DNA from 3 places in the Allobosea sp. F3-2 genome. Region 3 is predicted to be linked to each of the others. Evidence: predicted binding sites of a transcription regulator. Region 3 holds the regulator's gene; each other region holds the start of a gene.

What was found. Region 3 encodes LexA, which represses DNA repair genes until DNA is damaged. Its sites were predicted from a motif close to TGTTCNNNNTGTGTTCNG; they were not measured.
Region 1: a site for LexA is predicted at 1,617-1,634, ahead of FQV39_RS15455 (YifB family Mg chelatase-like AAA ATPase). Genes of this name have one in related genera too.
Region 2: a site for LexA is predicted at 1,460-1,477, ahead of FQV39_RS28265 (ATP-dependent helicase). Genes of this name have one in related genera too.

What each region holds. Positions count from the first base shown of each region.
Region 1 is NZ_CP042331.1:3,337,105-3,340,377, reverse strand. It holds gene FQV39_RS15475 (IS1595 family transposase) at 1-250, shown strand, start outside; tRNA gene FQV39_RS15470 (tRNA-Ser) at 252-341, opposite strand; gene FQV39_RS15465 (hypothetical protein) at 575-835, shown strand; gene msrA (peptide-methionine (S)-S-oxide reductase MsrA) at 918-1,574, shown strand; gene FQV39_RS15455 (YifB family Mg chelatase-like AAA ATPase) at 1,689-3,242, shown strand.
Region 2 is NZ_CP042331.1:6,071,491-6,074,763, reverse strand. It holds gene FQV39_RS28270 (acyl-CoA dehydrogenase family protein) at 1-1,376, opposite strand, end outside; gene FQV39_RS28265 (ATP-dependent helicase) at 1,492-3,273, shown strand, end outside.
Region 3 is NZ_CP042331.1:488,392-491,664, forward strand. It holds gene FQV39_RS02365 (ComEC/Rec2 family competence protein) at 1-862, shown strand, start outside; gene lexA (transcriptional repressor LexA) at 1,021-1,731, opposite strand; gene FQV39_RS02375 (molybdopterin molybdotransferase MoeA) at 1,985-3,196, opposite strand; gene moaC (cyclic pyranopterin monophosphate synthase MoaC) at 3,240-3,273, opposite strand, start outside.

The DNA.
Region 1 (3,273 bases), 2.8 Mb from region 3:
GAGCTACAACGACGTCGTCGGTCTGAACCGCATGGGACGGGTGAACCACTCCCAAGGTTCGAAGGATCGAGCGCTTGGTGCAGCAAGGACGAAGCGTTTCCCGGATGACGAATTGTCCCGGGGGAGGGAAGGGATTCGGCCAGGATCGCTGCCGACGAGTCCCATGGGCGGAGCGTCTTGGGGGAGCGGGGTGGGGGAGGAAATGGGGGAGCGCGCCCCGGAGGTCGTTGAGGACGCTCGTCTTTTCTGAGTGGCGGACAGGGCGGGATTCGAACCCGCGATACGGTTTCCCGTATACACACTTTCCAGGCGTGCGCCTTCAACCACTCGGCCACCTGTCCGGCGCGCTGCTTATGACCGCCGTGCCGTCATCTTTCAAGGCCCGAGATGAAGGGTTTTGCACAATCCCGCTAAAACCTGCGCGTCCGGTTGCGTTGAGCGCCGGGGATGAGCACATCTTGAAGCTGGGGGCAGCGGCCGGATACGCCAACGGCAAACTGTGACGGGGAGCAGGGTGAGGTTTCTTCTACGACTGTTGGGATATCTGTCCGTTGCGGCTGGATTCGTCGCCCTTGTGATCGACGGCGCCCGTTCGATCGCCAACTCCGCCCTGCGCTTCACCGCGGTGAGCGAAACCCTGACTGCCTTGATTCCCGAGCGCTACGCGCAGATCCAGCCAGCGATTGAACGCAACATCCATCCCTTGCTCTGGGACCCCGTGCTGCTTTCGGTGATGCGGATGCCGACCGCGCTCGCGGCGCTTCTGCTCGGCTTCGCGCTGCTTTGGCTGGGGCGCCAGCCTGAGCCGCAGATCGGTATCGTCACGCGTCGGTGAAGCCCGCGGTCGCATGGCCCCCTGTGCGAACCACCGCCGGAGGCTTACATAGGCGCCGAAGCTCGAATGAACGGAGCGAGGAATGTTCTCTTTGCGCAAGAAGACCGAGATGCCGTCGGCGGCCGAGACCCTGCCGGGCCGCCCCACTGCCATCCCCACCGCCGAGACCCATTTCGTCAACGGGCGCGCGCTGGCCGGCCCCTATCCGGACGGCACCCGCAAGGCATTGTTCGGGCTCGGCTGCTTCTGGGGCGCCGAGCGCAAGTTCTGGCAGAGCGGCGAGGGGATCTGGGTCACGGCCGTGGGCTATGCCGGCGGCACCACGCCGAATCCGACCTATGAGGAAGCGTGCAGTGGTCTGACCGGGCACACCGAGGTCGTGCTGGTCGTCTATGACCCCACCAAGATCGCCTATGAGGATCTGCTCAGGATCTTCTGGGAGAACCACGACCCGACCCAGGGCATGCGCCAGGGCGGCGATATCGGAACGCAGTACCGCTCCGCGATCTACACCTACGATGCCGAGCAGAAGGCCGCGGCCGAGCGCTCCCGTGCGGAATATCAGAAGGCTTTGGCTGCCGGCGGCTACGGTCCGATCACGACTGAGATCCGCGAGGCGCCGGCCTTCTACTTCGCCGAGGATTATCATCAGCAGTATCTCGCCAAGAACCCGGCGGGCTATTGTGGCCTCGGCGGCACCGGCGTCGCCTGCCAGATCGGCCTGGGCGTCGAAGCCTGAGCGCTGCGAACGGGGAGGCGAACGTCTCCCTGTCTTGCTGGGAGTTCTTGATATGTTCTTGCGTTGCCCTTGAAGCTCCGCTAGCGTTCCCACGGGGAACGGGGCGAGGCCGAGATGGTGACGCGGGTCGCGACGGTGGCGTTCGAGGGGATCGAAGCGCGCGCCGTCGATGTTCAGGTGCAGGTCGCGGCCGGCGGCGTCGCCTTCATTCTGGTCGGGCTGCCCGACAAGGCCGTTGCCGAGAGCCGCGAGCGGGTGCGCGCCGCGCTTATCGCCTCGGGGCTCGCCCTGCCGGCCAAGCGCATCACGGTCAATCTGGCGCCGGCCGATCTGCCCAAGGAAGGCAGTCACTACGATCTGCCGATCGCGCTGGCGGTCATGGCGGCGATCGGCGCGATCCCGGCCGATGCGCTTGCCGGCTATGCCGTGCTCGGGGAGCTCGCGCTCGATGGTTCGATCACGCCGGTGGCCGGCGTCCTGCCGGCCGCGATCGCAGCCTATGCAAAAGGGCAGGGGCTGATCTGTCCGGCTGCTTCCGGCCCGGAGGCGGCCTGGGCTGCTGCCGATATCGACATCCTCGCGCCGCGCTCCCTGATCCAGCTCGCCAACCATTTCAAGGGCACGCAGGTGATGGCGCGGCCCGAGCCGGCAGTGGCCCGCCAAAGCGGATTTCTGCCCGATCTCGTTGATATCAAGGGACAGGAGAGCGCGCGCCGTGCGCTCGAGATCGCTGCAGCCGGCGGTCACAATCTTCTCATGAACGGACCTCCCGGCGCCGGCAAGTCGATGCTGGCGAGCCGCTTGCCGTCGATCCTGCCCCCGCTTTCGCCGCGAGAATTGCTGGAGGTCTCGATGGTGCTCTCGGTCGCGGGCCATCTCGCCGACGGCGCCCTGACCGATCGCCGCCCGTTCCGGGCGCCGCACCATTCGGCCTCGATGGCGGCACTCGTCGGCGGCGGCCTTCATGCCAAGCCGGGGGAGGTTTCGCTCGCCCATCACGGCGTGCTCTTCCTCGATGAGTTGCCCGAGTTCCAGCCGCAGGTGCTGGATGCGTTGCGGCAGCCGATGGAGACCGGCGATGTCCTGATCTCCCGCGCCAATCACCGGGTCTCCTATCCCGCCAGATTCCAGCTCGTGGCGGCGATGAATCCGTGCCGCTGCGGCAAGGCGACGGAGCCTGGCTACGCCTGCCGCCGACAGCCGAACGAGCGCTGCATGGCGCAATATCAGACTCGTTTGTCCGGCCCGCTGCTCGACCGGGTCGACATCGCGATCGATATCCCTGCGGTTACGGCCGCGGACCTGATCCTGCCCTCGACGGGGGAGGACTCTGCCGCCGTTGCCGCCAGGGTCGCCGCGGCCCGCCAGCTCCAGAGTGCGCGCTTCGAGGCGCTGGAATTGCCGCAGCGTGGCCTGGGCCACGTCACCACCAATGCAGCCTGCCCCCCACCGGTGCTGGAAGAGATTGCGCGGCCTGACAATGCCGGGCTCGCCCTTCTGCGCGATGCGGCCGAGGCGATGCGCTTGACGGCACGGGCCTATCATCGCGTGCTGAAAGTCGCGCGCACGCTCGCCGATCTCGACGGCGAGACCAAGGTCGGGCGGCTGCATCTGGCGGAGGCGCTGTCCTATCGCTCGCGCGGGGGCGAGCTCGTTCAGGCGGCCTGATCGCGTGGCGCATTTTCGAGCGAAGCGGACA
Region 2 (3,273 bases), 800 kb from region 3:
GCGGCTAGCAGCTCCGCCCGTAGCACGTCGACCGCCCCCTCCTCCCGCGCTAGCGAGCGCAGCACGTCGAGGCAGATGACGTTGCCCGAGCCTTCCCAGATCGCGTTGAGCGGCGCCTCGCGATAAAGCCGCGCCATCGGATTCTCCTCGATGAAGCCGTTGCCGCCAAGGCATTCCAGCGCCTCGGTGACGACGGCCGGCGCCCGTCGCGTGATCCAGTATTTCGCGATCGGCGCCCCGACCCGCGCCAGCAGCCGCTCGCTCTGCGAGTCCTCCTGCCGGTCGAGCGCCGCGAACAGCCGGAAGGCAAGCCAGGCCGCAGCCTCGGCCTCGATGGCGATGTCCGCGAGCACGTTCTGCATGATCGGCTGGTCGATCAGCGCCTTCTGGAAGGCACGGCGATGCTGCGCGTGATGCGCCGCGAGCGAGACCGCCATCCGCATCAGCCCGGATGAGGCCGCCGCGATGTCGAGCCGCGAATTGTGGTTCATCGAGAGCCCGGTGCGGATGCCTCGCCCAGGCTCGCCGATGAGATGACCGATGGCGCCACGGAACTCGACCTCGGAGGAGGCATTCGAGCGGTTGCCGACCTTTTCCTTCAACCGCTGGATCGCGATGCCGTTGCGCGATCCATCCGGCAGCCAGCCCGGCACGGCGAAGCAGGAAATGCCTTCCTGCGTCCGCGCCAGCGTCAGGAAGACGTCGGAATGCGGCACCGAGAAGAACCATTTCCGGCCGTGGAGCGACCAGGTGCCGTCGCGGTTGTTCTCGGCATAAGTCTGCGTCTGGCGCAGATCCGAGCCGCCTTGCGTCTCCGTCATCGCCGTGCCGACCGTCGCGCCGGTCTTGAGATGCGCCGGCCCCTGCCGCGGATCGTAGCGATTGGAGGTAACGAGGGAGCCCCATTGCCCCCACAGCGTCGCATCCTGCTTCAGCACCGGCACGGCGGCGTAGGTCATGCTGATCGGGCAGCAAATGCCACTCTCGGCGCCGTACCAGAGATATTGCAGGGCGGCGCGGGCCACCTGTGCGCCGGGCTCCCGCCGGTTCCAAGCGAGCGCGTGCGTCTCCTGCCCGATGGCGAGGCTCATCAACTCGTGCCAGGCCGGATGGAAAGCGATCTCATCGATACGGTTGCCGAAACGGTCGAAGGCGCGAAGTTCGGGCGTGTAGCGATTGGCGAGATAGGCCAACTCCTGCACCCGCGCCGACCCCACCGTCCGCCCCGCCTCATGCAGCCGCTCCCGCGCCCAGTCGGCACCGGAGGTCGAGACGATGCCGGGCAGCACCGGATCGGCGGCAAAGGCATCGTAATCGGCCAGCACCGGCACCTGATTGGTGATCTCCCAGCGCTCGTCCCCGCTCTGCTTGGCCATTGCTGCCACCTCCCTGTGGAACGGGATATAAAATGATCGCTCCGGCAGGGCGCAATCCTGACACGAGCGCCCTATATTCGCCGGAGAACGAATCACGCACGAGCACACTGGTCCCTTGTCCGAGACTGACCCCTTTTCCGCCCCCCTGCCCCGCCCCGGTGGCCTTGCCGCGCGCGCCGCTGCGCAGCCCACGGCCGGCTATCTGACGGGGCTGAACCCGGAGCAGCGCCAGGCGGTCGAGGCGACGGAAGGCCCGGTGCTCGTGCTGGCCGGCGCCGGCACGGGCAAGACCCGCGTGCTCACCACCCGCATCGGCCATCTCATCGCGACCAACCGCGCCTATCCCTCGCAGATTCTCGCCGTCACCTTCACCAACAAGGCGGCGCGCGAAATGAAGGAGCGCGTCGCCCATCTCGTCGGCCCGGTCGCCGAGGGCATGCCCTGGCTCGGCACCTTCCACTCGATCTCGGCCAAGCTGCTGCGCCGTCACGCCGAACTGCTCGACCTGCGCAGCGACTTCACCATCCTCGACACCGACGACCAGATCCGCCTGATGAAGCAGGTGATCCAGGCCGAGAACATCGACGAGAAGCGCTGGCCCGGCCGCATGCTGGCGGGCTTCATCGATAGCTGGAAGAACCGCGGCCTTAGCCCCAAGGACGTGCCGCCGGGGGAGGCCGCCGTCTTCGCCAATGGCAAGGGCGGCAAGCTCTACGCTGCCTATCAGGAGCGGCTGAAGGCACTGAACGCCGTCGATTTCGGCGACCTGCTGCTGCACTGCCTGACGCTCTTCCGCGACTATCCGGACGTGCTGACGAGCTATCACGACCGCTTCCGCTACATCCTCGTCGACGAGTACCAGGACACCAACACGGCGCAGTATCTCTGGCTGCGCCTGCTGGCCCAGGGCCGCCGCAACATCTGCTGCGTCGGCGACGACGACCAGTCGATCTATGGCTGGCGCGGTGCCGAGGTCGACAACATCCTGCGCTTCGAGCACGACTTCCCGGGCGCGACCGTGATCCGGCTGGAGCGCAACTACCGCTCCACCGGCCATATCCTCGCCACCGCCTCGAAGCTGATCGCCCGCAACGAGGGCCGCCTTGGCAAGACTTTGCGCACTGAGGATGCACTCGGCGAGAAGGTCACCATCACCGGCGCCTGGGACAGCCAGGAGGAAGCCCGCCTGATCTCGGACGAGATCGAGGCGATGCAGGCCAAGAAGTACAATCTCGCCGAGGTCGCGGTCCTCGTCCGCATCTCCGCGCAGATGCGCGAGATCGAGGAGCGCTTCGTCCAGGCCGGCGTGCCCTATCGCGTCATCGGCGGCCCGCGCTTCTATGAGCGCGCCGAGATCCGCGACGCGCTCGCCTATCTGCGCTGCGTCGTCTCGCCGACCGACGATCTCGCCTTCGAGCGCATCGTCAATGTGCCCAAGCGCGGGCTGGGCGACGCGACGGTCCAGCTCCTGCACAACCACGCCCGCGCCACCGGCTTCTCGCTGATGCAGTCGGCCCGTGCTGCGGTCGAGAGCGACGAGTTGAAGCCCAAGGCCCGCACGGCCCTGCGCGAACTGGTCGAGGCCTTCGGCCGCTGGTCGGCCCGCGCCGAGCACATGCCGCAGGGCGAGCTCGCCGAATTGGTGCTGGAAGAGAGCGGCTACACCGAGATGTGGAAGAAGGATCGCTCGGCCGACGCCGCCGGGCGCCTGGAAAACCTCAAGGAGCTCGTCCGCTCGCTCGACGAGTTCCCCGATCTGCCGGCCTTCCTCGAGCACGTCTCGCTGGTGATGGATGTCGCGGACGGCGAGGCCGAGGCGCGGGTCTCGATCATGACGCTGCACGCCGCCAAGGGGCTGGAGTTCGACACGGTCTTCCTGCCCGGCTGGGAGGAAGGG
Region 3 (3,273 bases):
TCACTTCCAGACTTTCAACCCCTTCGGCCTGCTCGGCAATGCGATGGCTCTGCCCTTCGTCTCGCTCTTCGTCATGCCGGCGGCCGTCTTTGGCGTGCTGGCCTATCCCTTCGGGCTGGACTGGCCGGCATGGGCGCTGATGGGGCTGGCTTCCGATGTCGTGCTCAAGGTGGCGCATTGGGTCGCGACCATCGACCATTCCACCGTGATGATCGCGGCCTTCGGCCCGGTGGTGCTGGTCTGCTTCGTGCTGGCGCTGCTGTGGCTGACGCTCTGGACCACAGCCTGGCGCTGGCTGGCGGCGTTTCCTCTCATGCTCGGCGTCGCCATCGCCGGCAAGCCGGAACGGCCGGAAATTTTCGTCGAACGCGACGGTTCGGGACTGGCGGTGCGGGGCTCAGATGGCCGCCTCGCGATTGCGGGCAAGCCTAGCCGTTTCGTGCTGCAGCAATGGCTTGCAGCCGATGGCGACAGACGTTCGCCGGACGATCCGACCCTGCGCGCCGGCATCGCCTGTGATGCGCTCGGCTGCGTCGCGAAAATCGCCGACGGGCGCACGGTTTCCTACGCGCGCGAGCGGCTGGCGATCATCGAGGATTGCCGTCGCGCCGATCTCGTCGTCACGGCGATTCCCTGGAACGGGACCTGCAAGGCCCGGCTGGTCGACCGGATGGCGCTCTCGCGCGATGGCGCGACGTCGCTCTATCGAGCCGGTGCCGGCTGGAGCAGCCACATCTCCGAACGGGCCTCGGCAGAGCGCCCCTGGAGCCGCCCTAAAGCATCGCCTCCCGCACAGCCGTCACCGCCATCGACGCCGGCGTTGCAAGCCGGCTTCGCGAACAGCGACCCGGATTCCTTATAAGGCGCTCTTCAGGCGAGGCACATCGCGGGCCGTCATTGCGAGGAGCAAAGCGACGAAGCAATCCAGGAGGACTGGGTGAGACGTTCAGCCCAGTCCTCCTGGATTGCTTCGTCGGCTGCGCCTCCTCGCAATGACGATTCCTCCGATCTTACGGCGGTCTAATAGCGCCGCATCAGATTGACGAGGCGGCCCTGGATCTTGACCCGGTCAGGCCCGAGCACGCGCGTCTCATAGGCGGGGTTGGCGGCTTCGAGCGCGATCGAGGAGCCGCGCTTGCGCAGCCGCTTCAGCGTCGCTTCCTCATCGTCAATCAGCGCCACGACGATGTCGCCGGTATTGGCCGAGTCCTGCTTGCGGATGATGACAGTGTCGCCGTCGAGGATGCCGGCTTCGACCATCGAGTCTCCACGCACTTCCAGCGCGTAATGCTCGCCGGAGCCGAGCATGTCGGGCGGTAGCGAGACGGTGTGGCTGCGGTTCTGGATCGCCGAGATCGGCGTGCCGGCGGCGATGCGGCCCATCACCGGGATCGCGATGGAGGAGCGGCTGTCCTCATCGGCGGCAGGGCGGGGCTTGGCGAGACTGGGCTGCGCGCCGAGGCCGCCCTGGACGACCGCGGGATTGAACCTTGGCCGCTGCTGCGGGGCACCGAGCCCGTCAGGCATCTTGATGATCTCGAGCGCACGCGCCCGGTTGGGCAGGCGGCGGATGAAGCCGCGCTCCTCCAGCGCCATGATCAGCCGGTGAATGCCGGATTTGGAGCGCAGATCGAGCGCATCCTTCATCTCGTCGAAGGAGGGTGGCACACCGCTCTCGCGCAAGCGTTCCTGGATGAAGCGCAGGAGTTCGTGTTGCTTGCGTGTCAGCATGATCCCCGCGGGCCCCTCGAAGGCTGGATTCGAAACAAAGCAGGAACACCATACGCGTTCCACTTGTGTTCCGCAAGCAGCGATGCCGTCGCGGAATGCGCGGGCATTTCACCGATAAGAAAACACTTCGGACATTCCGGACAACCCGCGTTAGCAGCGCCGTTCCGGAATCCATCGTAAAAGCCTGGCGCTCTATGATGGATTCCGGGACAAGCCCGGAATGACGGTGCGCTTGCGGAAAAGACGGTCCAGGCTACCGCAGCGGCAGGATGCGGCAGCCGTCGCCTTTTTTTGCCGGCGCGGCATGGGCTGGCCGGATTGTCAGCGCCTGCGCCCGCGCCAACGTGCCGAGCATCGAGGAATCCTGCCGGTCGAAGGGCGTCGCCATCCAGCCATCCGGGGTCAGCTCCAAAGTGGAGCGCAGATAGTCCTCGCGCTCGTCATTTCCTGGCATGTCGCGGCCGAGACGGGCTGGGATGCTGCGGTCGCGGTCGGCCTCGGCCATGCCGAGCAGCGCCTCGATCAGCGGCAGGACGAAGAGATGGCCGCAGACGATCGAGGAGACCGGGTTGCCGGGCAGGCCGACCACGACCATCCGACCGAGCCGGCCGGTCATCATCGGTTTGCCCGGCCGCATCGCGATCTTCCAGAAGCCGAGCGACATCCCGGCCCGCGTCAGCGCCTCTTGTACAAGGTCATGGGCGCCGACCGAGGCACCTCCGAGCGTGATGAGGACATCGGCATCGGCGGCCCGCGCCTGGCCGATCCTGGCGGCGAGGTCGGCATGATCGTCGCGGGCGATGCCGAGATCGAGAACGGCGCCGCCGGCCTTCTCGACCAGCGCGGCAAGCGAGAAGGAGTTCGAGGCGACGATCTGGTCCCGCCCCACCGGCTCCCCCGGCGCCACCAGCTCGTCGCCGGTGGCAAGGATCGCGACGCGCGGCTTGCGCCGAACCGGCAGCGAGGGATGGCCCATCGCGGCGGCGAGGCCGAGGGCCGCGCTGTCGAGCACGCGCCCGGCCGGCAACAGGGCGTCGCCTTCGTGGAAATCCAGCCCGGCTGCCCGCAGGAACTTCCCCTGGGCCGGCGGCACGCGCACGCGGATCGTCGGACTACCGACGCCATCGGCATCCTCCTGGATCAGGATGGTGTCGGCACCTTCCGGCATCGGCGCGCCGGTGAAGATCCGTACGGCTTCACCGGGGCCGACAATCCCCTCGAAGGCCCGGCCGGCAGCGGATTCGCCGATCACGGCGAGCGAGACGCCTTCGGCCATGTCATCACCGCGCACGGCATAGCCGTCCATGGCGGAATTGGCGAAGGGCGGCTGGGTCCGAAGAGCCTTCAGGTCACCCGCGAGCACCCGCCAGGCGCATTGCGCGAGCGGCAGGCTTTCGGCCCCGGTCGGCCCCGGAATGCTGTCGAGCAGCGCCTTGCGCGCGACGGGGACCGGGGTGAGCGCCATCAGAGCACGGTGCCGAAAAGTGGAAACCGGTTTTCGGATGACATCATGCTCGACTTCCTCGTTGCGGAGCCTTCGCC